4 regions of the Lysinibacillus sp. PWR01 genome follow, and region 1 is predicted to be linked to each of the others. Evidence: riboswitches for the same ligand, from Rfam matches in the RefSeq annotation. Region 1 holds a riboswitch; each other region holds the start of a gene.
What was found. A riboswitch is a leader RNA that binds a small molecule or an ion and turns the genes downstream of it on or off. The one in region 1 is predicted to bind cobalamin.
Positions count from the first base shown of each region.

Region 1 (6,243 bases):
TTTGAATGGCTTGAACCGCACTACAAATTGCAAATTTAACGTGTTCATATGTTAGTCCACCTTGGATAAAAGCAGTAAATGGCGGTCGTATTGGGCCATCTGCTGTCAGCTCAATGCTGGAACCTTGAATAAACGTTCCAGCCGCCATGATGACATCATCTTCATAGCCTGGCATATATGCTGGTTCCGGAGCATAATGGGCATTGATTGGTGAATTCGCTTGTATTTCACGACAAAAGGCAATCATTTGCTGCGCTGTTTGGAAAGACACAGATTGAATTAAATCTGTACGTTTCGCATGATAGCTTGGAGAAGTGTTCATACCGATTTCCTCCAGCATTCCAGCTGTAAAGATCGCACCTTTTAATGCTTGCGATACAACATGTGGCGCTAGGAAAAATCCTTGATAAAAATCACCTAGTGTATTTAATGTGGCTCCCGCTTCTGCACCTATACCTGGAGATGTCATGCGGTAGGCACATTTCTCCACTAAATCTGCTCGGCCAGCAATATAGCCTCCGATTTTCGCCAATCCTCCACCAGGATTTTTAATGAGCGAGCCAGCCATTAAGTCAGCACCAACTTCTGTAGGTTCCTGCGCCTCTACGAACTCACCATAGCAGTTATCTACAAAAATAACAGCTTCCGGGGCTAATTTACGTACCTTTGCACACATATCAGCAATTTCATCAATCGTAAAGGATGGACGTGTTGCATAGCCTTTTGAACGTTGAATGGCAATCATTTTTGTTTGTGTTGTAATGGCCGCTTCTACACCTGCCCAATCAATGGCCTGGTTATCTAGTAAATCCACATGTCGATAACCGATTTTATAATCTTTCAGTGAGCCTGTATCTTTATCACCACCATCAACAATGGATTGCAATGTATCATATGGCTGACCAGAAATATAAAGCAGCTCATCACCAGGACGCAAAACACCGAATAGACTAAGCGTGATTGCATGTGTCCCTGAAATAATTTGGGGGCGAACAATGGCAGCCTCTGCTCCAAATACTTCCGCATAAACACGTTCTAGGTTATCCCTTCCCTCATCATCATAGCCATAGCCGTTAGATGGATGTAAGTGGTAGTCACTCACTTGATGCTTGCGAAATGCTGCTAGCACCTTCTGCTGGTTATAAAATGCCATTTCTTCTACCTTGGCATGATAAGGCCGCACTTGCTCCTCTATTTTTGTCGCTAAGGATATCGTTTGTGTAGATAAATTTGATGTAAACGTCATTCTTTCTTCTCCATTTCACAATTGTCCCGCATTTCATTCAGTAAGATTTATTGACTATCTAAATTGACATCAATCACTCTAGAATTCCCTAACCAAACACTGGTATATAAATGCTTTTGACGAATGTTTTTCTTTATTTTAATCACATTTTATCAATTTGTATGTGCACCTGTAAAACTTGCCTATTGTTTCTAAAGGAATTTTACGCTAAGCTAATGTGCGGACTTATTTCAAGAAGCGTATTTAATGACTGATTTTGGCTATTAAATTCATAGATTCTGTTACGTAAAAAAGTCTTTTAACTTATAAAAAAGTTTATTTATTGATAGAAGGGGTGAAAGGGATGGCTTGGGAGGTTTTTAGTATTATAGGAACAATTGCCTTTGCTATTTCTGGGGCAATCATTGCCATGGAAGAAGAATACGATTTATTCGGTGTATATATACTTGGTATTGTTACGGCCTTTGGTGGTGGAGCAATTCGAAATTTACTCATCGGACTACCTGTCACAACACTATGGGGGCAGGATATGATGTTTCAAATTGCACTGGCTGCAATTACGATATTCTTTATTTTTCCACATCATCTGATTCAGCATTGGCATCGTTGGGGTAACTTCACAGATGCTATTGGCTTATCAGCATTCGCTATTCAAGGGGCACTCTATGCTGTGAAGCTTGATATGCCAATTAGCGCGGTCATTGTAGCTGCAGTTTTGACAGGTTCAGGTGGTGGTATTGTACGAGATTTATTAGCTAGACGAAAACCACTAGTTCTCCGTGATGAAGTCTATGGTGTTTGGGCAGCTCTCGCAGGGCTGATAATCGGATTTGAGGTTTTTACAGGGGACATTTTCCTTTATATTTTATTCGCAGTAATTACAGCGTTACGTATTCTTTCCTATATGATGAAGTGGCGCTTGCCATTACGAAAATTAAATCGTGCATAAATACCATTCAGCCAATGACCAAAAATTAAGTCATTGGCTGTTTTATTGTTTTTATCTTTTTAACAACTGCATTGATTCTTCTAAAGTCACCATATTTTTCATCATCGAGCAGGCTGCATCTAAAATGGGAAAGGCTAGGGCTGCACCAGAGCCTTCACCTAAACGCATATTCATGTACAACATTGGTTCAATGCCAAATAATGCAGCGGCAATTTTAGCCCCTGGTTCCTCTGAGACATGGGAAGGAATAATATAATCTTTTACTTTTGGTTCGAGCTTATAAGCAATGAGCGCGGCAATAGTTGAAATAAATCCATCAATGACAACAGGTTTACGATGGACTGCAGCGCCAAGTATAATGCCTATCATCGCCCCTATCTCTAACCCGCCAACCTTAGCTAGAACATCGATGACATCTTTAGGATTAGGCGTATTTAAGCTAATTGCTTTTTCAATAATCGCCGCTTTATGGGCAATTCCACCTTGACCAACTCCTGCTCCAAATCCTGTTACTTCAATTGGGTCACAGTCAGTTAGAACAGCTAATATCGCAGCACTCGGTGTTGTATTGCCGATGCCCATTTCCCCAGTTCCAAGTACATTGGCACCTTTTCTGATTTCCTCTGTTGCCACACGAATTCCTACTTCAATGGATTGAATAGCCTCTTCTCTAGACATAGCTGGACCTTGTGCCATGTTATCTGTACCATATTTAATTTTATGAATGAGGACACCTGCATCAAGTGGAATATCTTCTTTTACCCCAACATCTACTGTTACTACCTTTGCATTGGTAATGCCCGCAATCGCACAAACACCTGTACCTCCCTTAGGAAAATTTAATGTTTGAAAGACCGTCACATCTTGTGGATTCGTGGTTACACCCTCCTCACAAACACCGTGGTCTGCTGCACAAACAATGATGACTTTTTTATCAATCACCGGAAATAATTGTCCAGTTATGCCAGAAAGCTGCACGGCAATGGACTCTAGTTTTCCTAAACTGCCAGGGGGCTTACATAGGGCATCTATACGCTGTCTAGCTTGCTCCATCACCTTCAGGTCAGCACCTTGGATGTTTTGTATCGTGTCTTGTAGTAATTGCATGATAATTGCTCCTCTCTTTTTAAGACAAAAAGAAAAAGTCTGTAGTTTATTGTCATGACAAATAAACTACAGACTTTTCCATCATCTATATCTTCTAAAGCATGTAGGCAGGTCTCCTGGCTCAAGTTCAACATCTCATAGCACCTTCCCAGCAATTTGCTAGTGGCATTCACTATGAAACTCCCTTATACAGTGGCGGGTCCGCTAAAGCTTTTCACTTTATTCCCTATTCTCCCTATTGGGCACCTATTGCTTTTATTTAACTACTTTAAATCTACGACAGCTCACTTTTCCTGTCAATATGTGAAAAGTAAACTTGTAAAACTAAACAATAAACTATAAAGTGGCTTATGTCTTTTCCAATTCACTTAGTAATGTTGAGCCTAATAGAAGAACAGCCCCTATTATTTGTAGGACTGTCATTTGTTCACCAATAATCATTGTTGAGATTACTAATGATGTCAGTGGATCAATATAGCTAAGAATGGCTATACTTTGACCTTTTAGCTGAGACATACCTAAAAAGAACAAAAAGAACCCCACACCTGCATGCACAATACCAAGTACAATTAATACTAGAACGAACCCAAAACTAATTTGCATCACTTGGAAACCCGTAGTCCCTACAATATAGAGACAGAGGAAAAATGCAGCTAAAGAGAGTTGGATAATTGTATTTTCGGGCTCTTTTAAACCACGAATACGTTTATTTGTAAAGGTTAGTACCGTGTAAAAGCATGCTGCGATCAAACCATAGACAATACCAATAAAGTGACCACTGTTGTCTATGCTTTGACTTTGGACAATCAAAAATAGACCTATTAATGCTACACCAACATACACTATTTTTCTCCCTACTAACTTCTCTTTTAAAATAATAGGAGATAAACAGATGACTAGTACTGGCGCAAAATAATAACTTAGTGCTGCATTAGCAATGGTCGTTTCCTTATAAGCCTGAAATAAAAATATCCAATTACCGCATAATGCTAAACTTGAAAACATTAACGGCCATTTATTTTGGACAATCGTGATCCTCGAAAAGCTTTCCTTTTTATAAACAAATATGGCCAACAAAAAACAAGAGCCAATGATACTCATCCAAAAGGCAATTTCACTTGAGGATAAAGGAATAAACTTCGCAAAAACACCGACAGCGCCAAAAATAATCATGGACAATACAAATGCTAATTTTCCGCTCATTACAAATTCCTACTTTCTACGTATATCGTTTTAGCCTATACAGTAGAATCTATCGAAATGAGCAAGCTATTATCGAATGCCTAAACAGTAGATTCTACTGCAAAGACATTGTTGGGGGTGCTATGGATCGAAACATACAAAATCCCTCCTTCATTCACTATAATCATAACATATTTCTGAAAATTCGGGATTTAAAATATTAAAATTAGGGTAAGGTTCAGCAAGTAATAAAACGATGAAAAGTTAGGGGAAGATACGATGAATGCAAAAGAATTAAGAAACGCCATTGCTGAAACCTGTGAAACGCATGATAGCCTCTATGCCAAGTTGGTAAAACCGATCAATCAGCTGCTAATAAATGTCGACGCTTCTATTAGTGAAGAGACAGCAAATAAAATACTAGAAAACTTAAAGTTATTTCATAGTGGTGATAAATACATTACGGAGTGTCATTTCGAGGAGAGTCAAAATTTCTTGAAAGACGGCATTGAGCTTCTCCAAAAGGGTGATTTGGCGAATGGAGCACTACAAATTTATGGCGCTGGTCTAAACTTTGCTAGCTATGCTTCAAAGGTACAGGGACAAAAAAATGTTCATCTCTACAAAAATTTTGAAGAGAATTTTAATTTCATCATGGACTCCCTGAAAAAACAAGCATAAGAAAAACAAAACCAGCAATAGCTTTTTTTGTGAAAGGTGAAAATGGTTTCCGTTGCAGGCTACTTGCTTTCCTGTGGGCGAACGCTAGTGAGGGAAGGCTCATCGGACGCCCCCTGGAAAGGACGCTGGCAGAGCGGAAATCAACCCCTACCTTGCCAAAAGGTCTTTTTCTGCTAGTGACACGATTTTTTTCAACAACATAAAAAAAGAAAGAGTATATGCTCTTTCTTTTTTCATGGTTTATTTAAATTCTAATTCTCCATCATAAGCCAGCATGCCGCCTTCAAGGTTTGTTACATCAAATCCTTGTGCCTCTAAGTAAGCACACGCATTGGCAGAACGAGCTCCAGCCTTACATACAATAATATATGGCTTTTCTACATCTAATTCCTCTAAACGTTCAGGGATAGTTCCGAGTGCAATATGTTGAGCACCTGGGATCATGCCATGGGCTACTTCATCCTCTTCACGTACATCGATAATATATAGGTCCTCATTTGCATCTAACAGATCTAATAATTGTGTTGTTTCCATTGTTTTCATAAACTTTGTCCTCCAAAATATCAAATTCCACTATCATTATAGCTTGTAGCAAAAAAAACAGCCAGTGTGAGAACACTAACTGTTTAACAAACTTATTATACTTCTGTCTCTAAAAACTCTATTTGTTTTGCTGGTACGAATGTAGAAATGGCATGCTTATAGATTAGGTGCTGCTTATTTTCAGCATCAAGTAGTAATACTGTAAAATTATCATATGATTTCACAGTCCCTTTTAACTGAAATCCGTTTAATAGAAATACAGTTACAAAAACACTGTTTTTACGTAGTTGGTTCAAGAACGTATCTTGCAAATTGATTGATTTCATCAAATAGCCTCCCTACTAACTTTCTACCTCTTCATTCCTATAGTAGCATGTTCTACCAATTTATCAATTAGTAATTTTTAGAAATTTTTCTTTATTCTTATAATCGATCATCCGGCGTAATAAAATGGACATCCATTTTATTACGGAAATAAGTAAGCTGTCTTTTTGCATAGCGACGGGAATTTTGTTTTAAGCTATCAAGGGCTTCC
Region 1 covers NZ_JBHERJ010000047.1:286,724-292,966, reverse strand. Annotated here, with positions in the region: gene ACEVFT_RS08805 (methionine gamma-lyase family protein) at 1-1,246, opposite strand, end outside; gene ACEVFT_RS08800 (trimeric intracellular cation channel family protein) at 1,590-2,195, shown strand; gene cobT (nicotinate-nucleotide--dimethylbenzimidazole phosphoribosyltransferase) at 2,247-3,302, opposite strand; cobalamin riboswitch at 3,392-3,567, opposite strand; gene ACEVFT_RS08790 (DMT family transporter) at 3,651-4,505, opposite strand; gene ACEVFT_RS08785 (hypothetical protein) at 4,764-5,165, shown strand; gene ACEVFT_RS08780 (rhodanese-like domain-containing protein) at 5,406-5,708, opposite strand; gene hfq (RNA chaperone Hfq) at 5,804-6,034, opposite strand; gene miaA (tRNA (adenosine(37)-N6)-dimethylallyltransferase MiaA) at 6,132-6,243, opposite strand, start outside.

Region 2 (6,243 bases), on a different contig from region 1:
TCATGAGTTGCTAGTAAAATGGTTCTCTCACCATCTTTTAATTTGGCTAAGTATTGTAATACTTGTGTAGCATAATAATTATCAAGACCTGCCGTTGGTTCGTCTAATAAAAGGACAGAGGGCTCCATCGCTAAAACACCTGCCATCGCCACACGCTTTTTCTGACCTACGCTTAGAAAATGAATGGGTTTATCGAGCAAATCTTCCACTTCGGTTTGCGCAACGGCCCATGCTATTTTTTCTTCCATTTTTTCAGTAGACCAGCCGAGGTTCAATGGTCCAAATGCTATATCTTGCTTGACGGTCCCTGAAAAAAGCTGATGATCTGCATTCTGAAAGACAATGCCTACCTGCTGACGTAGAACTTTTAAAGCTTTTCGACTATATTCTAGTCCGTTGCCTTCGAATAAAATCGTCCCAGCTGTAGGTTTCAAAATACCATTAAGATGCTGAAACAAAGTCGATTTTCCTGCGCCATTATGCCCGAGTATGGCGATTTTTTTCCCTTTTGGAATGTCTAATGTAATATCTGACAACGCTTTCGTACCATCTGCATAGGCATATGATAATTGGTTGAGTTCAAAATAAAATGCTGTCATGTGAAATACCCTCCATATACGATGAGGACTAGTAATATTGCTGCCATACCTAGCCAATTTTTCTTGCTATAGGAGCCCACCTCTTGCCAGTAGACGGCCTCGCCACCACGTGATTGCATGGCATTGTTGAGCTCCCGACTACGTTGAAACATTTCCACAAATAATGCCACAATGAGCATGGAGACAGAGCGTAGCCATTGCAACGGTGAATGGTAGCCGAGACGCGCTTGCTGGGCTAGATGGATATTTTGCATACTTTCTAAAAACATAAAAATAAAACGATAGGTTAGTTCAACGAGTTCAACCAATAAAGAGGGGAGTCGCCATTGTCGTAGCACATAACATATTCCTTGTACAGAAGTGGTTAGAATTAAAAAGTATAAACAACTAATACTGCCCAGAACGACAAAGAACAGCTGCTGCGCTAATAGCACACTTGCGTTCCCAATGAAAACAGTCCAATTCGTCCATGTATAAGACCAAATATGGGCAGGTAGTGCATTGGTTGACGGTGTAATGGAAAGTAAAATAGATACGAGACTTGTGAATAAGAAAAATCCAGGTAGCAATAATAACTTGGCATAGTATGTAAGCGGAATTTTTGCACCTAAAATGATAAAAGCACTCATTACAAAAAATGTAATGAGTGAAAGTCGTTCATCTCTCATGATGAGCGTTATGAGAAGTATTCCAAGTGAAAATATCATTTTTTCTAGCGGATGAACAGACGCTAGCTTATTAAGATAGGCATACTTATCAATGAGTAACATAATGGTTAACCTTCTTTATGTTTGCCACGCATATAGCCGATGAAGTAGCCAATAAAGCCAGCTCCAATAGCTGCCTGTAGCACGAATAATAAGCTTTCGATTTCACCGCTTGGTGGCTCCCATAGGCTTTCGAACCATGGTTCATATTCCGCATTGATTTCACCAATGGCTGCTTCTGCCTCTCCATCAGCACCACCAAATTCAGCACCTTTTTGTATGAACAATGGAATGATGGCTAACAACACAACAATTGCTAATAGCAATAAAATTTTTTTCATCTGTTAATGTGCCTCCTTTGTTGAGAAAACACGTAAAGTTTTTAATTCGCTAATATTGTATTTTTTCAAGAAATTCATCACAATGACCGTTAAAATCCCTTCACTCACCGCTAAAGGAATTTGAGTTAAGGCAAAAATACCTGCAAACTTTGTAAAGGATGCCATAAAGCCTCCAACTTCTGAAGGGAAGGCTAGTGCTAGTTGTACAGAAGTCACAACATATGTACCTAAATCACCAAGCATAGCTGCGAAAAATACGGCTAGTGAAAATGACAAACCTACTTTTTGTGCTCCTTTAAAGACAAAGTAAGCAATAAAAGGACCTACAATAGCCATCGAAAAGGCGTTCGCCCCTAAAGTCGTGATTCCTCCATGTGCTAATAATAAAGATTGGAATAATAAAACGATTGTTCCAATTACACTCATGGCTAGAGGGCCAAAGAGAACTGTCCCAAGTCCAACACCAGTTGGGTGAGAGCAGCTACCTGTAACAGAAGGGATTTTTAAGGCAGATAGCACAAAAGCAAAGGCTCCTGAAAGCCCTAAAAGCATCTTTGTTTCAGGATTTTCATCAATTGTTTTGCGAATAGAGCGCAATCCTAGAACTATAAAAGGAATAGAGATGACCCACCAAAAAATCGCCCATTCGATTGGCAAAAAACCTTCCATGATATGCATCGCAAAGGCACGTTTTGGCACAATTAAAAAGGCCAATAAAAAATAACTAAGTTTCCACCATGAAAATTTCAAAAAGCTTTCCTCCTAACTAATTAATAGATTTTTAGAATGTAGCGTGCGTAAATAAAAAAGCACTTCTCCGTTGGTGGAAAAGTGCATAGCTAAAAAAGCAAATAACATTCTCATCTGCTAAGCCGCACACCTATCCTCGTAGGCTGAAACGATCACCTATTTTTCGGCAGGTCTCCTGGCTCTAGTTCAATACTTTATAGGTCTTCCCATCCGTTGGACAGTGACATATTCTATAAAGCTCCCTATTACAGTGGCGGGACCGCGCCGGACTCAAACCGGCTTCCCTTTTAAGCAAAATGCCAAGCATTTTACACCGAAAAACATTCAATTGTGAGATTTCACGACAAAGTGTAACATGATTTTCCATAAATATGCTATACCTTTTTATAAAATTTTTTTAATTAAAGGTCAACAGCGAATATTCTGATAATATTCATTGTGCTAATGATGGATATTGTATAAATTTTATACCCCAGTTCACTTCAAAATTGATAAATTTGTCATAAATTTTTAAAGAAATATTGAAATTTTAAAATAATAAGATATGATTAAGACAGTTTTCTATTTAAAATACTAATAAAAATTTCATATAAAACGTCAATAAGTGCTCGAATAGCTCGAGATAATAGGGAAATTGGTGAAAATCCAATACAGCCCCCGCTACTGTAATAGCTGATGAAATCGCAAAGCCACTGGTGCAAGCTTGGGAAGGTGCGACTGTAAAATGAAGCTTAAGTCAGGAAACCTGCTTATTTGATTGTGCATGCAAACTTTTCGGAGGGAGAAGTTGAAGCGGAAGCGAGTACCTTTATTTCATGCTATTCGTTTTTATTTGGCTTCTACAAAACCTTTACTCTTCGTTTAGAGTAAAGGTTTTTCTTTTTCCAGAAAGCAAATGAGGGGAGACAGAAGATGACAACATGGAATTTAGAGGGGATGAAAACACATCTCTTTATTTGCAATGGCAGTAGTTGCATGAATAAGGATGGTGAGGAAATTACTTTAGCCATTCGAGATGAAATACAGCGACAAGCACTCGATCAAGAAATACATACGACAAGAACGCGCTGTAATGGACGATGCAAGGATGCCTGTGTGGTAATCGCCTACCCTCAAGGGAATTGGTATCGTGTGCCATCAACAGAGCATGCTAGGACACTAGTACAAGATTTACATCATGAATCCTTATACAACGAACATGTCTTTACACTTCGTGAAGGTACATTACAGCGTACTGCTCAAACAACAGCCATTAAAGGGATTGAAAAGGTGAAAGAGGGGTAACAACATGGCGCAAAAAGGAAAAATTTTCGTAGTAGGCTTTGGACCTGGAGATTTTAAGCATATTACGACACGTGCAGTAGAAGCTTTACAACAAAGTGATATGATTATAGGCTACAAAACCTATGTAGAGCTGATTCAAGATTTAGTTAGTGCGAAATCGATTGTTAGCACAGGCATGACAGAAGAGGTGTCCCGTGCGCAGGAAGCCGTTCGTCAAGCAGAGGCAGGGAGCATTGTCTCGGTGATTTCGAGTGGTGATGCAGGCGTTTATGGCATGGCGGGATTAGTGTATGAGGTGTTAATCGAGCTAGGCTGGACAGAAGCAACAGGAATTGAAGTAGAAATTGTTCCTGGTATTTCTGCGATTAATTCATGTGCGAGCATACTTGGTGCACCCATTATGCATGATGCTTGTACAATCAGTTTAAGTGACCATCTAACACCTTGGAATTTGATTGCAAAGCGTGTCGAGGCAGCTGCGATGGCAGATTTTGTCATCGCATTATACAATCCTAAAAGTGGTCGCCGTACAAGACAAATTGTCGAAGCTCAGCGAATTCTCTTAGAATATCGTTCGCCAGACACACCAGTAGGGCTTGTGAAAAGTGCGTATCGAGAACGTCAAGAAGTGACCATGACAACGCTAGCAGAAATGCTAGAACATGATATTGGTATGCTGACAACTGTCATTATCGGGAATTCATCAACATTTTTCTATGACAATAAGATGATTACGCCACGCGGTTACCAACGTAAATATACCCTGGGGGAAGAAAAACAACCATTACGTCCACATCAACGTTTGCGTGAAGAAAATGAACCTTGGGCAATGAATCAAGAGACAGGAACAGCAAGAAATGACTTTACAGCTGATCCTAATGCAGGGCGCTTTAATAAACCCAGTATAGCCGCTACGCCAAAGCCGAAAAAAACAGCACTTGAAATGGCTACAGCGGCACTCGCAATGGTGAAAGGGACAAACGCAGTCAACGTAACACCGAAGCTTGTACAGCAAAAAATAGAATCTATTTTTGAATTAGCAGTGAGCCCAGGTGTGGCCAATAAGTTTTTTACTCCTCAGCAAATGCTGACGTTAGCAGAGGTCGTTGGGGAAGAGGGGACGATGGAATATACACCAGATCATCAAATTCATTTAAAAATACCAACGACTGCCCCTGAACAGATCACAGAGAAATTGCAGGAAGTAGGCTTTTTATTAGCACCGATTGGTGATGTGCTATCTCTAAAAGCTTGTGATTTTTGCTATGGTGAAAAGGCTGATTCGATACCATACGCCGAAGAAATACAAGAAAAACTTGGTGGCATGTCTTTACCGAAAACATTAAATATTGGCTTTAATGGCTGTGGTATGGCCTGTTATCGAGCTGTATTTGATGATATTGGCATCGTCTACCGTAAAAGTAAATTTGATGTCTTTATTGGAGCGAAGCCAGTTGGTCGTACGGCTCACGCAGCACAGCCTGTTGTAGAAGGGTTGGAGCCTGATCAGCTGATTCCACTCATTACAGATATTATTGAAGAATACCAAGCAAATGCTCATCCAAATGAACGCTTGTTTAAATATTTTAAACGTGTGAAAAAGATACTGCATTTTACGTATCAAGATATGTCTTCCAAAATAAAAGTAGAGCCAGCTCCGTGCGGCGACTAGTAAGGGGTAAAGAGATGAAAGCTATTTTATTTGTCGGCCATGGGAGCCGTTTAGCAGCAGGAAATGATGAGGTTCGTACTTTTATCGAACAAATGACACCGCGTATTGACGAACAATTTTTAGTGGAAACTTGTTTCCTTGAATTTGCTTCACCTAACATTGAAGAAGGTATTACAAACTGTGTGAAAAAGGGAGCTACAGAGGTTCATGTGATTCCAATCATTTTACTTCATGCAGGCCATTCAAAACTGCATATTCCAGCAGAAATCGAGCATGCGCGTGAGCATTATCCAACGATTACATTCACATATGGTCAAACAATTGGCATCCATGATGAAATCTTTGCTATTTTACAAGATCGCTTAGCTGAAATTGGCTTTAATTCAGAACAAGAGCAGCAAGACACAGCTATTTTATTGATTGCACGAGGTGGCAGTGATCCATCTGCTAATGGCGATTTTTATAAAATCACACGACTTTTATGGGAAAAACTACCTGTGAAATACGTGGAAAGTGCTTTTATGGGTGTCACAGATCCACGAGTTGAAGAAGGAATTGAACGTTGTGTCAAACTAGGTGCAAAAAAAATCATCATGTTACCTTACTTTTTATTCACAGGCATTTTGATGGAACGTATGAATGGCATGTGTGAGAAGTTTAATGAACTTTATCCAGACTGTGATATTCAAATTGCTAACTATTTTGGCTACCATGAACGTTTACAAAATGTTCTATTAGAGCGTATTGAACAGGCGGTCAACGGTACATCAACAGGTATGCAAGATCTAGAAGACTATCGTGCCTATGCGGCAGTACATGGACATGCACATCATCATCACCATCATGATCATGACCATCACCACCATCATGAAGAGGAGCCGGTAAAATGA
Region 2 covers NZ_JBHERJ010000041.1:13,918-20,160, forward strand. Annotated here, with positions in the region: gene ACEVFT_RS06290 (energy-coupling factor ABC transporter ATP-binding protein) at 1-599, opposite strand, end outside; gene cbiQ (cobalt ECF transporter T component CbiQ) at 596-1,369, opposite strand; gene ACEVFT_RS06300 (energy-coupling factor ABC transporter substrate-binding protein) at 1,375-1,647, opposite strand; gene ACEVFT_RS06305 (energy-coupling factor ABC transporter permease) at 1,651-2,397, opposite strand; cobalamin riboswitch at 2,546-2,730, opposite strand; cobalamin riboswitch at 2,983-3,164, shown strand; gene ACEVFT_RS06310 ((2Fe-2S) ferredoxin domain-containing protein) at 3,310-3,681, shown strand; gene cobJ (precorrin-3B C(17)-methyltransferase) at 3,686-5,353, shown strand; gene ACEVFT_RS06320 (sirohydrochlorin chelatase) at 5,368-6,243, shown strand; gene cobK (precorrin-6A reductase) at 6,240-6,243, shown strand, end outside.
Region 2: it holds a riboswitch for cobalamin, as region 1 does, so the genes downstream of both, ACEVFT_RS06310 ((2Fe-2S) ferredoxin domain-containing protein) here and cobT (nicotinate-nucleotide--dimethylbenzimidazole phosphoribosyltransferase) in region 1, are expected to answer to the same signal.

Region 3 (6,243 bases), on a different contig from region 1:
CGCCAGAACCATGTGATGGTGTGGAGGAAGCATCATAGGCAACTAATGTCACACCAATCTTTTTTTCAAGCTCATTAATTTTTTCGAGTTGCTGCGGGTCTAATTGTGCAAACTTAATTTCTTTCATGATCATCAATCCTTTCAATCATAAAATTCCCCGAAATATAGAAAATATACTCCTGCTCCGCATAATTGTGTCTGATTGTCTAATGGCGTTTCAAACGAACATTGAACAAAAAATGACTGATTATCAGTCATTTTTTTATTGACATTGGTTTTCTTATTCTGTAACATACTAAATAAGTAAGGCAAAAGTGAGGGATTGCATGTCAAAGGAAGAAAAAATTATTCAAGCTGCCATTGAGGTTTTTCGTGAAAAAGGAATAGAAAAAACAAAGGTTTCAGATATCGTTAAAGCTGCTGGGATCGCTCAAGGAACATTTTATCTTTATTTCCCATCACGCCTTTCTGTTATGCCTGCTATTGCAAAAAATATGGTAGAAAGAATTATAGCTACCTTAGACGAAGGTATTTCAAGTCATAAGCCTTTTGAACAGCAACTTGAAGAGGTTGTGGAAATGGTTTTCTTAATAACGAAAGAATATGGCGATATCGTTGCACTTATTTATGCGGGTATTGCACAAACAGAGCATTTAAAAGAATGGGAAAGTATCTATGCTCCCTATTATGACTGGATGAGTCATTTCTTATTATCTGGCCAGCAACAAGGAATGATACGTGATTCTATTGATCCAACTCGTTCAGCTAAACTGATGATTGGTCTAATTGAATCTGCTGCCGAACAAATTTATTTATTTGATGATAGCAAGGATGAAACAATGAAATTGCTCAAGCTTGAGCTTATCGATTTCCTATATCATGCACTTGGCCTACGTCACCCATAAAAGTGACGTTCTCTTTTACTCTAAAAATGACTGAACGTCAGTCATTTAATCTTATCCCATGAAAGGATTTTAATAATGAAAAAAGAATGGATGTACGTCGTATTAACAAGTTTATTTGAATTGCTTTGGGTATTTGGCTTTAATGTTGCAAGCTCATGGTGGCACTGGATAATTATTGTGACAATCATTGCTATAGATTTTCACTTCTTATCGAAGGCTTGTGAGAGCTTACCTACTGGAACAGTCTATGCTATTTTCGCCGGAGCAGGTGCAATCGGTACTACATTAATGGATATTTTCATTTTCGAAGGAGAGTTTAATGCCATTAAAGGACTGTTTATGTTTATTTTAATATTAGGTGTGATTGGTCTAAAATTAGCGGATAATTCCTCTAAAGAGCAAGATCAAACGAAAGGAGCGAATGTATAATGGGTTGGGTATTTATTATTTTAGCTGCATTGTCTGAAATTATAGGTGTAATTGGCTTACGCTTCTATAGTCAGCATAAAACAATACGAAACTTTATTTTATATATTGGTGGCTTTGGTGTGTCCTTTGCTCTTTTATATGCATCTTTCAACTATTTACAGTTAAGTATTGCCTATGTAGTATGGGTAGGAATTGGCACTGTTGGAGCTGTGCTAGTAAATATCATTTTCTTTGGTGAATCCAAAAATCTATCACGTATTATTAGTATCCTAGCGATTATCATAGGTGTAGCAGGCTTAAAAGCAGTATCTTAATGTTTCTACAATAAAGGACGCCACTCTTAAATCGGAGGCGTCCTTTATTCATTTTATTTAATATGGCATGGCGAAGAAGTATTGACGTAATTAAGATAAAAATTCGTAGATTCCATCCGCAATAAACTCTGCTGGACCACGCATCCAGATATGGTCATTTTCGGCCCATCGTATGACTAAGTCACCGCCACTAAGTTGGACTACTATCTCTTCTTCCTTCTGACAAAAACCATTTAATATAGAAGCCACTACCGCTGCACAAGCACCTGTCCCACATGCCTCTGTTATACCTGAACCTCGCTCCCAAACTCGGCATTTTAATGCTTTCGCATGAACGACCTCTACGAATTCAACATTGCTATGATGAGGAAATCTCACATCATTTGCTATAATCCCCCCTAATGTTTTTAGTGGTGCCTGTTCTATAGCATTCACAAAAATGACGGCATTTGGATTCCCCAAAAACAACGCTGTTACCAAAAGAGAATGTTGGGGTAACGGAAATACCTCATTAATGACATGTTCATTTGGGTTTCCTAGCATCGGAATGTCTTTGCGCAATAAGAGAGGTTTGCCCATATCGACAATCACTTCTATCACACTATTGTTTTGAACCACTACCTGTGCCAGCATAATTCCGGATTTCGTTTCAATCGTAATTAGCTCTTTTCGCATAATATGACGGTCAAAGATATACTTAGCAACACAGCGAAGACCATTACCGCAATTTGTCCCCTCAGAGCCATCTTTATTAAAAATACGCATACCACAGTCAGCCATTTTGGATGGTTGGATAATAATTAATCCATCTGAGCCAATACCTGTATGAACATTGGCCATTTTCTGAGCCAATTCAAAAAAGATATCTTCCTTGTAATCATATTGAAAAAGATCAAGATAGATATAGCTGTTGCCAATACCATGCATTTTCGTAAAGGCTATTTGCATACAGTCACTCCCTATAAAGGATGTTATATGTATTTAAATAGAAGATCTTGCTTTCCTAAACTTGGCTGACCTTCTTCGCAAATTGGTCAGGGACATATGTGAGATAAGGCTTACCTGTCAGTGAATGTGTTTGAATATCGGCAAAAACACCAAATACATCTTGCAACAACGCTGGCGTCAGCACTTCCTCTGGTGTACCATGACAAACGATCCGCCCTTGCTGTAAAACGTAAATTTGATCGCAGTACATAGCAGCGATATTCAAGTCATGCAAAGCTGCCACTACGGTTAAGTGTAAGGTCTGAATTAAATCCATGAGTTGAAGTTGATGTTGAATATCTAAATGATTCGTCGGCTCATCTAATATTAGTACCTGTGCTTGTTGAGCGAGTGCTCGTGCAACCATTACGCGCTTTTTCTCGCCTCCTGAAAGAGAGCTAAAGCTTCGCTTCTCTAAATGAGATATACCCGTTTGTCTAAGAGCATCTTTAACAATTTGGAAATCTTGCTCTTGATCAAGCTCTAATAGCTTTTTATGTGGCGTTCTCCCCATACTGACTAAATCATGCACAGTGAAATCAAATAAAACGGGTGTTTCTTGGCTAACAACGGCCAAATTTTTCGCAATTGCTTTACTTGTTTGCTTTAAAATATCCTGCTCATTTAATAATACCGTACCGCTTTCAGGTTTTAGGAGACGATACATATTTTTTAACAATGTTGATTTTCCGCTTCCATTAGGGCCAATTAATCCAACAAATTGCTTTTCTTTTATTTGAATACTTACATCATGTAGTATACGCTGATCGTAAATGGAGAATGATACTTGTTTCGCTTCTAATGTCATGGAAATTAATCTCCTTCACCGAAAGAATAGTTGTTACGTCGGAGTAGCCAAATGAAAAATGGTCCTCCACAAAAAGCTGTAATAATACCAATTGGCATTTCCTGAGGAGCGATGATGATTCGAGCAAAGGCATCTGCCCATACTAAAAATATTCCACCTATTAAAGCACTAATAGGTATTACATATTTATAGTTTGAGCCCACAATTAATCGCACAATATGGGGAATAATTAATCCCACAAATCCGATAGAACCACTAACTGCGACAAGCACACCTGTTAACAGAGAAACGAGTAATATTAGCTGGATACGAAATTGCTGAAGATTCACGCCTAATGTCACTGCCGCCTCTTCCCCCAGTAATAATAAATTTAAATTGCGATAGTGTAGCCACAGTAGCCCAAATACAACGAAGAATACGAAAGCTGGAATCACAATATTATTCCATTTAGCTCCAGCTAAACTACCTAGCATCCAAAACATAACAGCCTTTAAAGCCCCTTCTTGTTTTGACATCATTAAAATAAAGTTAGAGATAGCCGTTAAGATAAAGGACACAGCCATACCTGCCAATAGCAAGCGGAAAATAGAGACACGTCCACCAACACGTGATAAGAAAAAAACAAGTGCAATGGCAAGTAATGACCCAAGAAATGCGGATACTGACAGAGCGTAAATCCCTAAAAATGAAAAGGCCCCTAAAATAATTACAGAAGTAGCTCCGACAGCTGCCCCTGAAGAAATTCCTAGAATATACGGGTCAGCAATGGAATTTCGTACAAGCGCCTGAATCGCTGCCCCCGCAATGGCTAACCCCGCTCCAACAATAGCAGCTAGCAAAACACGAGGTGCTCTTATTTGCCAAATGATGATTTCCTGTGAGCGACTCCAATCTTGTTCGATAGCATTTTGTATAAAAGGAATTTTAGAAAGAATAACTTTCCATACATATAATGGTGTAACTGAAACAGAGCCAACCATTACAGCAAATGTCATTGAAACAATTAATACCATGAAAAGTACAAAGGAAAATAACATAAATTTTTTATTCATCTGTTTTAAACTCCTACTGAATATTGATGAATGAAGCAATAAAAAAAGGTATTCCATGCGAAAATACACATAGAAATACCCTAGATTAAACAAAGTCAGAAAATATCCAGCTATTGTCCGTAATTGCTTGCATCCTCGTGGGCATTACAGGTATTACTAACTGGCAGGTCTCCTGGCTTCGATTCAACATCCTATAATTGCCTTCCCATTCTTACACAGTGGCAAATAATATTATAGGATTCCTCGTTACAGTTGCGGGACAGCATCGGACTTCCACCGACTTCCCTTTTAAGTGACATTCAAAAATATCACACCAATAGTATTTGAAGTTATAAAATTGTGACGATTCTATCATACATTTTTATAGATAGTTAGTCTACATGGAAATGCATCTAGCATTTGAGTTAACTAATTTTAATAATAATGTTGACACAAATACTTTCGTTTTTTACACTAGCTGTAATAACTTTTAAAACGAGGTGAAATCATGGCAACTGTTACACAACATAGTCATCATAAATTAAGAACTGTCGACATTACCTATATTGGATTATTTTCAACGCTAATGATGGTGGGTGCTAATATCACTTCCTTTGCACCCTTTATGGTAGTTGGTGGTGTACCCATTACGCTTCAAACTTTTTTTGCGATTTTAGCAGGGCTTATTCTTGGTAGTAGAAAAGGTGCGCTCGCCTGTACAATTTATATGTGTGTGGGATTGGCAGGAGCACCTGTCTTTGCTCGCTTTGGTGGTGGAATTGGTCAAATTTTAAGTCCTACCTTTGGGTTTATTATTACATTTATTTTAGCGGCATTTGTTGCAGGGTGGATCGTGGAACGAAGCGGGACAAAGAAAAGCTTTATCGTAGCTGCTTTAGTAGCAACGGCTATAAATTATTTGATAGGAACAAATTGGATGTTTTTTGCATACAAGCTTTGGGCAAGTGCGCCAGAGAATTTTTCTTATAAGCTAGCTTGGCTTTGGATGATGCCTCCACTACCAAAAGATATTATTTTAGCCATTTTTGCTGGTATCTTCGCGTATAGATTACAAAAAACATTGAAAATCATGCCCATTCAATAACATATCTCTTCACTTCTTTCGTGTCAGACTAGAGGAAAATTTATTCATAGGTCATGTCCATCATTTCTGCACATTTATTTGCTACAGTAAGGGCAAATAGTGAGGAGGATATCACATGACATTCAATAGAAGATGGTCAATCGGACTATTATCAGTAGTCGCTTTAATTAGTTTATCGGCTTGTACAGAGGATCAAACAAAGCCTGCATCCACTTCTGTGGATACTTCTGAAGAAATCGATCATTCTACGATGAACCATTCAAGTTCTGGCGAAATACCGGCAACCTTAAAAAAAGCTGAAAACCCGAAATTTCCTGTGGGGAGTACAGCCATTATTACAGATGGACATATGGACGGTATGAAAGGAGCCGAAGCAACAATAGTAGGTGCCTATAATACGACTGCCTATGTTATTTCCTATGAGCCCACATCTGGTGGAAAGCGTATAGAAAAGCATAAGTGGGTGATTCATGAAGAATTGATTGACCCACAAGAAGCACCACTGGCTCCTGGAACAGAAGTAAAAACGGATGCAGCACATATGGAAGGTATGGAAAATGCGACTGTCCTTATTGATGAGGCTGTGCAAACAACTGTATATATGGTTGATTATACTTCCACTGCAAGTGGTGAAGCTGTAAAAAATCATAAATGGGTAACAGAA
Region 3 covers NZ_JBHERJ010000066.1:8,988-15,230, forward strand. Annotated here, with positions in the region: gene ACEVFT_RS13225 (hypothetical protein) at 1-127, opposite strand, end outside; gene ACEVFT_RS13230 (TetR/AcrR family transcriptional regulator) at 327-905, shown strand; gene ACEVFT_RS13235 (DMT family transporter) at 981-1,334, shown strand; gene ACEVFT_RS13240 (DMT family transporter) at 1,334-1,648, shown strand; gene dapF (diaminopimelate epimerase) at 1,739-2,596, opposite strand; gene ACEVFT_RS13250 (heme ABC transporter ATP-binding protein) at 2,652-3,443, opposite strand; gene ACEVFT_RS13255 (FecCD family ABC transporter permease) at 3,449-4,495, opposite strand; cobalamin riboswitch at 4,641-4,828, opposite strand; gene ACEVFT_RS13260 (biotin transporter BioY) at 4,983-5,579, shown strand; gene ACEVFT_RS13265 (YdhK family protein) at 5,695-6,243, shown strand, end outside.
Region 3: it holds a riboswitch for cobalamin, as region 1 does, so the genes downstream of both, ACEVFT_RS13255 (FecCD family ABC transporter permease) here and cobT (nicotinate-nucleotide--dimethylbenzimidazole phosphoribosyltransferase) in region 1, are expected to answer to the same signal.

Region 4 (6,243 bases), on a different contig from region 1:
TAGGTGTTCATTTATTCTCCGAATCTTTTTTACGTCGTACAGTCGAATTTGCGCAAGAAACAAAGTTGAATAAAGAAGAAGTGATGAAATTTTTTAACCGTTATAACTTACATGTGGAGGAGGACAAAGAATGATTCCTTACGTGTTGAAAATACAGGGTGTACGTGACTATCCACCAACAAGGGTGGTGCTAGGTGAAGCCGATGAACACGTATTAATAACAGGTCCAAATGGTGTCGGAAAGTCAACATTAACGTTTTGCATAGGGGCTATATTATATTCTGCAAAAGTAGATATTGAAGGGCTACGCTCGAGTAATTTACAAGCAAATGAAGCATGGTATGCGAAATTATCGTTAGTGTTTAAAAATGAAGGCATGACCCGCATTGATGCGCCGCCATTTATTGCATTTGAATTAATTGTACAACAAGCTGTGAAAAATGGTGCCTTGCAAAAAGAGTATCGTATAACAACAGGAGATTCAGAAGATACGTTAACGAACATAACATCTTATACTTCTGGCAATATAGCAGGACGGAATTTCGGAGCTTACAAAGAAGATTTACAAATTAAATATAAAATTGATCCAGATTTGTATCATTTAATTTGGTATCAGCAAGAAGTGAACCAATTTGCCGCCATGAACCCGGAGGAAAGATTTCGTCAATTTAGTAATATGTTTCATATTGCTGATATGCAAAAAGAATGGGAAGCGGCATTAGAAGGAATTAGAGAAGCTAAACAAGAAATCATCCATTTATCGTCCATTGTAAAAACAGCTGAACATAATCTAACCATTGCAGAAAATGATCTCAACGCCTTTTTAAATAATAAAAAACGTATTCTGGAAAACGGTCGTCTGTATTATACATATACAAATGTTCTACTGCAAAAATATTCAAATGAATGCTCTGATACACAAGCTATTCTTCAGCAATTGCAGGAAGAGGAAGCACAAATAGGGACAAAGCAAAAATTACTGTTGCACGAAAAGGAGCGTACAGGTCAACATTTAATTCAAGTAGTGAATGAGTGCGAACAGGTTGAAGCACAAATTATTGAGTCAAAGACATTATTAAATGAGGAAGTACAGCAGGAAAAAACACTACTAGGGCGATATAGTGAGCTTTCTGCACAGCTAGAATCAATTTCCGATAAAGCAAAGCGACTACGTTTCGATGAACAAACAACCTGGGAAAAACAAAAAGCAACAGCCTTTCTACTAAAACAAGTTGAAGAGCAAGATAAGCAACTAAAAACAAAAGAACAACAATTAAGAGATAACGAACGACTTTTGAATAGTGAAAGCGCACGAGTGACGATACATTTCGAAAACCTGAAAAAAGATCTAGTGGAAGCACGTAAAATCGTCCATTTATATCAAAGTAGCCGTTTTATTTTAAGCCAACTAGATGCTGCAAATCTCCAGCAACATCAATTTTTAAAGGAAAAACAGTTATTATCTTCCGCCATCCAAGAGAAGCAGAAAATCATCCAGCAGCTACAACAAAATAAAGTAAGATCTGCTCGTCAACAACAAGGACTAGAAGACTTACATAGACAAGGTATAGAGGCATATACATTACGTGATTTAATTTCGTTGACACCAAGTGCGCCTTTAAAGTTAGAGTCAAGTATTGAAGCGATTAAATACGCTATTTTTTATAATGCAGCGAGCTATAAGCCACTGAATGATTTGTATTATGTTTCATTAAAGCAGCTCATACCGAATCGTATGATTGACAATATCCCTCATTTAGGATTACAAATGCGTAGCGGACTATCTGAGCAACTACAAAACTATGCCAATAAAGCATTGTGGTGGATCGAGCAATTTTTCACTTCAACGCCTCGAATTGAGGCAGGTACGCTTATAGATGAACGTGGTGCTAGAGGCGCACAGGAACAACTGCAATTTATTCTAAGTGATGCAGCTATTCAACAAACCTTACAAGACCAGGCGAGTAACTTAAACAACTTGCAAGAGCGTCAAGTACAGTTAAATGCTCAGTATGATCATAATATCAAGCAAATTAACCAATTGCATGGAGACTTGCGCAAAATTCAACAGGCTGAAAGTATGCTATTGAAGGAAAGCGAACTGCATGCCTATGAAAGTCAACAGAAAGCTTTAACAGAGCAATTGTTAGCAATTTATGATGAGCAAGCGGAAATGGAAACACAGCGGGAAACAGCTAGAAAACATCAGGCAGAACATTTTCAAGAGCTGCAATTGCTAGAGAAGGAGTGCCGCATTTATGAGGAGCTAGGGGCAGTGGCAGAGCAACAAATCCAGTTACAGCAAATGGAACAAACGTTAAAAGAATTACGCAAAACCATTTATGATTCCAAAAGAAAACATCAGCAATGGACAGAGCAATTGGAGGAGCTGTCCAATGATAAACGTCAACTAAAATTACTAAAACAAAATCATGAATCAGAGCTTGAATTAATAAATAGTAATCTAACAAACTGTCGGCTACGTATGGTGAGAGCGCAAGAAAAAATCGAACAATTAGAGGCTAGCCAAGCAAGTCTAGTAATAAAACTACAGGAATTAGAGCATATTTTACCTGTCGAAGCATGTGTTGTTGATGAATCCATCTCCATTAAATGGTCTGAGGCAAGATTAATTCATGGTAATGCAGAAAAAGCTGCTGCTTTCGAAGCGGCACGCCTAGAAAAGGTCAATATTCATGCTGAAGTAAATTTTGAAAAAATGAAAGAAGATTTTGAGCGTAAAAATGCAGAATTAGCAAGTGCTGAAATACTTCTTGAGCAAAATGCGGGCTTTGCAGCAGATTTAGAAGATAAACTAGAAACGACCATTAATATGTATTTAACAAAGATTAATATGTTGTTCCAAAAGTATATGGATATCTTTCATTTTGAGGGACATATTGAAAAAGAAAGAATAGAAGAGAAGGCAGGGCACATTAAATACTTGCTTTATGTGAAAGCTCGTAAAATTGGTCATCAGGGTACTATGGAGGATGTTAGCTTAAAAGCACGAAATGGCAAAGTAGGTAAAGGTGTTTCAGGAGGGGAGGAATCGTTAAGCTCGCTCCTCTTTGCCTTAGCTTTATTGCAAAACCTCTCGATTGCCCCAAGCTATATCGTACTTGATGAGTTTGATAGCGCACTAGATGATGAACGCAAGGACAAAGTATTTCATTTATATGCAAAAGAGTTAAATCGAAAGTTAATTATTTTATCTCCAAAAGCTCATGATAAAACCTATTACGACCATTTTTCCAAGGTATTTGTTATTGAACATAATTCATCTATTCCACAAAGTAGGATTGTTGGTTTCCAAAAGGTGTAGGACCATTTGGGTGAATGAAATTGTGTTTTAAACGAGCAAGAATTGACTTCTAAATGGCACTCCTTTACAATTAATTTTAATACTTTAATAGGAAAACGAGGTATTCTCGTTTCCTTACCAACTGAATAGCGTGTAGTAATAGGTGTAAATTGCGTGCAATTTGCTTAAAAGGGAAGTCGGTGCAAATCCGACACTGTCCCGCAACTGTAAATGTGAGCGACTTTTCAGCAACCACTGTCTTTGGACGGGAAGGAGAAAGGAAGCGATGACCATGAGTCAGGAGACCTGCCTGTTACGAGTACACACCAGTAACCTACGAGGAATAGGAGGTGGCATGTTGACAAAACAGAATGCTCTGTTCGTCACAGTACGTCAAACGCCCATAGTAAATGAAAGGGTTCACAATCGGACTCGTTCACACATACTTAGGGTTTGTTTGGCATTGTGTGATGAAAGAAGATAAAGCGAAGGATTTCCTCAAAACGTAGGGAGTCCTTTTTGTTTTGAAAATATGTACGCAAAGGGGATGCACGTATGACGAATATTCATGTAACGACAACGCTGGAAACGCCTTATGAAGATATGAACATTTGTAAGCAACCACGCACAGAAGTTGCCAAGAAAGCGAAAACAAGAATGGTGGTCGAATCGCTGATCGATCAATTATTAGCAACGAAGTTGATTCGCAACGATCGCTTCTTTGAACAAATCTTATATAATAAAGAAATTATTTGGATACAAAATGGGGGTGCGGATGGTCATCTATTGGCAAAAGCAGCATTAACAGATGAACTGAAAACAAAGACCAATCATTTTATGATGTATATGCCGACCAATCCGATTGTCTATGAAGTCAATGGGGAAGCGTATCACTTAATTACGCGCATTGATTCAACACGCGCAAAGCCTAACCTTGATCGTCTAACATTGGAGCCAAAGCCTGTTTTAAGTGCCGCTCGTGTCAATGACTTATTATGCTCGATTGTCATGCGCTTTTATGAAACATATTTACACGATTTGGCACCTCACCATGACAAACTCATCGCATTCGTGCAGCAGGAATATGCCCAGTTTATTGAAGCGGTGCAAGCGTTAAATGATTATCACTTCAACTGGCATCCACGCGGCAATGGGCACGAGCTCTTACTGCACTTAATTGATCATCTACAAATTTTAAAAAGTCGCCCAGGCAAGGTACTGATTGATTTTACGAACAAGCATGACTACGTGATAGTAGAACCCGCTTATTTGATGGACAAACCAACAAAGAAAGCCGTCGGTGCACTATAAAAGAGGCTGGGACAAAAAGAAAAAATGTTAGACCGATTGCATTTGGGTCTAACATTTTTTTGATTTAGGAAGGAACACTCTACTCATTGAAGCGAAAAAGTTATTATCTGTTTTCGTTATTTTTCAAAATAATCGAGTTCTGTCCCAGCCTCTTTCATTTAAATGCAGGATCGAAATATATTCACGTTCAAGCAAGAAATACCCGCGGAAGCAAGTGAAATACTCGCGCTTGAGCAATGAATACCCGCGGAAGCAAGTGAAATACCCGCGCTTGAGCGACGAATACCCGCGGAAGCAAGTGAAATACTCGCGCTTGAGCGACGAATACCCGCGAAAGCAGGCAAAACGCCTCCGAGCGAGCAGCCCTACAAACAATGCATGGCTGCCTGTGCTTCATGCCACGGAACCGTATATCCTTTGCCTTTTGCACAAAAAATACTGGAGGAACTATATTCAGGGTCGGCATTTTTATCGTAGCCAATCTGTGCAATTACTTCCTCTGTATTATGACACATATCATAGCCATCGAATTGGAGTGTGAGTGCACCTTTCCCATTTGTATAGGCAGCAAAGGTTGTGCTGTAGCTCATTAAAGTGGCAACGGGCGCGCGACCTGTTAGCACCACATCTGTTTCGGATAATATCGGGTCATCGAATGTGCCTGCTGCTTGCTGAATGTCAGTCATCATGCGGCCGATAAAGTCGTTTGAAGCCTTCATTTTAAAACGATAATAGGGTTCAAGTAGAACATTTTGGGCTTGCTCTAGTCCCTGGCGCAGCGCACGGAAACTAGCTTCTCGGAAATCGCCGCCCGATGTATGTTCATTATGCCCGCGACCTGTTAGCAGTGTAAAATGAACATTTGTTACAGGGAAGCCTGTAAGTAAGCCATGATGATCACGCTCAAACAGGTGTTTTTCAACAAGGCGCTGATTGCCTACGGATAAATGATCTGCATGACAGGCATTGCTGAAGGTATTGCCGGTTCCACGTGGATTTGGCTCCATTAATAAATGAACTTCCGCATAATGCTTGAGTGGCTCGAAATGGCCATAGCCTGTCACCGTCGTCGCAATGGTCTCCATATATAAAATTTGCGGCTCGCCAAAGGAGACGGCTAATGAAAAACGTTTCATTAATACCTCTGTCAGGACCTCCAATTGAATGACGCCCATAATATGGACATGGATTTCCTGAAACTTTTCCTGCCAAACGACACGTAAAGAAGGCTCTTCTGCTTCAAGTAAACGGAAAATCTGTAGCACTTCCTTGATATGCTGATCGCCCGCATATTGAACCTTTGCCTGTAGCGTTGGGACAAGCTCATAGGGCTGTGTTAGCGTCGTTGTACCGATTCGATCTCCAATGTTTGCCTGACTCAGCCCTTTCACAGCGAAAATCTCTCCTGCTTCAACCTGTTGAACGGTCTCAAAGCGATTGCCATTATAAAGGCGAATTTCTGTCACTTTTTCCGTCACTTCACCAAATGAAAATTCATCCCGCACATGTAAGGAGCCCTTGACAGCCTTCATAAAGGTTAAACGCTGATGCCCATCATGACGAATTTTAAAAACCTCTCCCTCAAACGGGGCATTCTGGTCAAATTGGGTCACAGTTAACAGGGGAAG
Region 4 covers NZ_JBHERJ010000096.1:32,035-38,277, reverse strand. Annotated here, with positions in the region: gene ACEVFT_RS22255 (hypothetical protein) at 1-134, shown strand, start outside; gene ACEVFT_RS22250 (SMC family protein) at 131-3,325, shown strand; cobalamin riboswitch at 3,449-3,632, shown strand; gene ACEVFT_RS22245 (hypothetical protein) at 3,860-4,615, shown strand; gene ACEVFT_RS22240 (GTP-binding protein) at 4,981-6,243, opposite strand, start outside.
Region 4: it holds a riboswitch for cobalamin, as region 1 does, so the genes downstream of both, ACEVFT_RS22245 (hypothetical protein) here and cobT (nicotinate-nucleotide--dimethylbenzimidazole phosphoribosyltransferase) in region 1, are expected to answer to the same signal.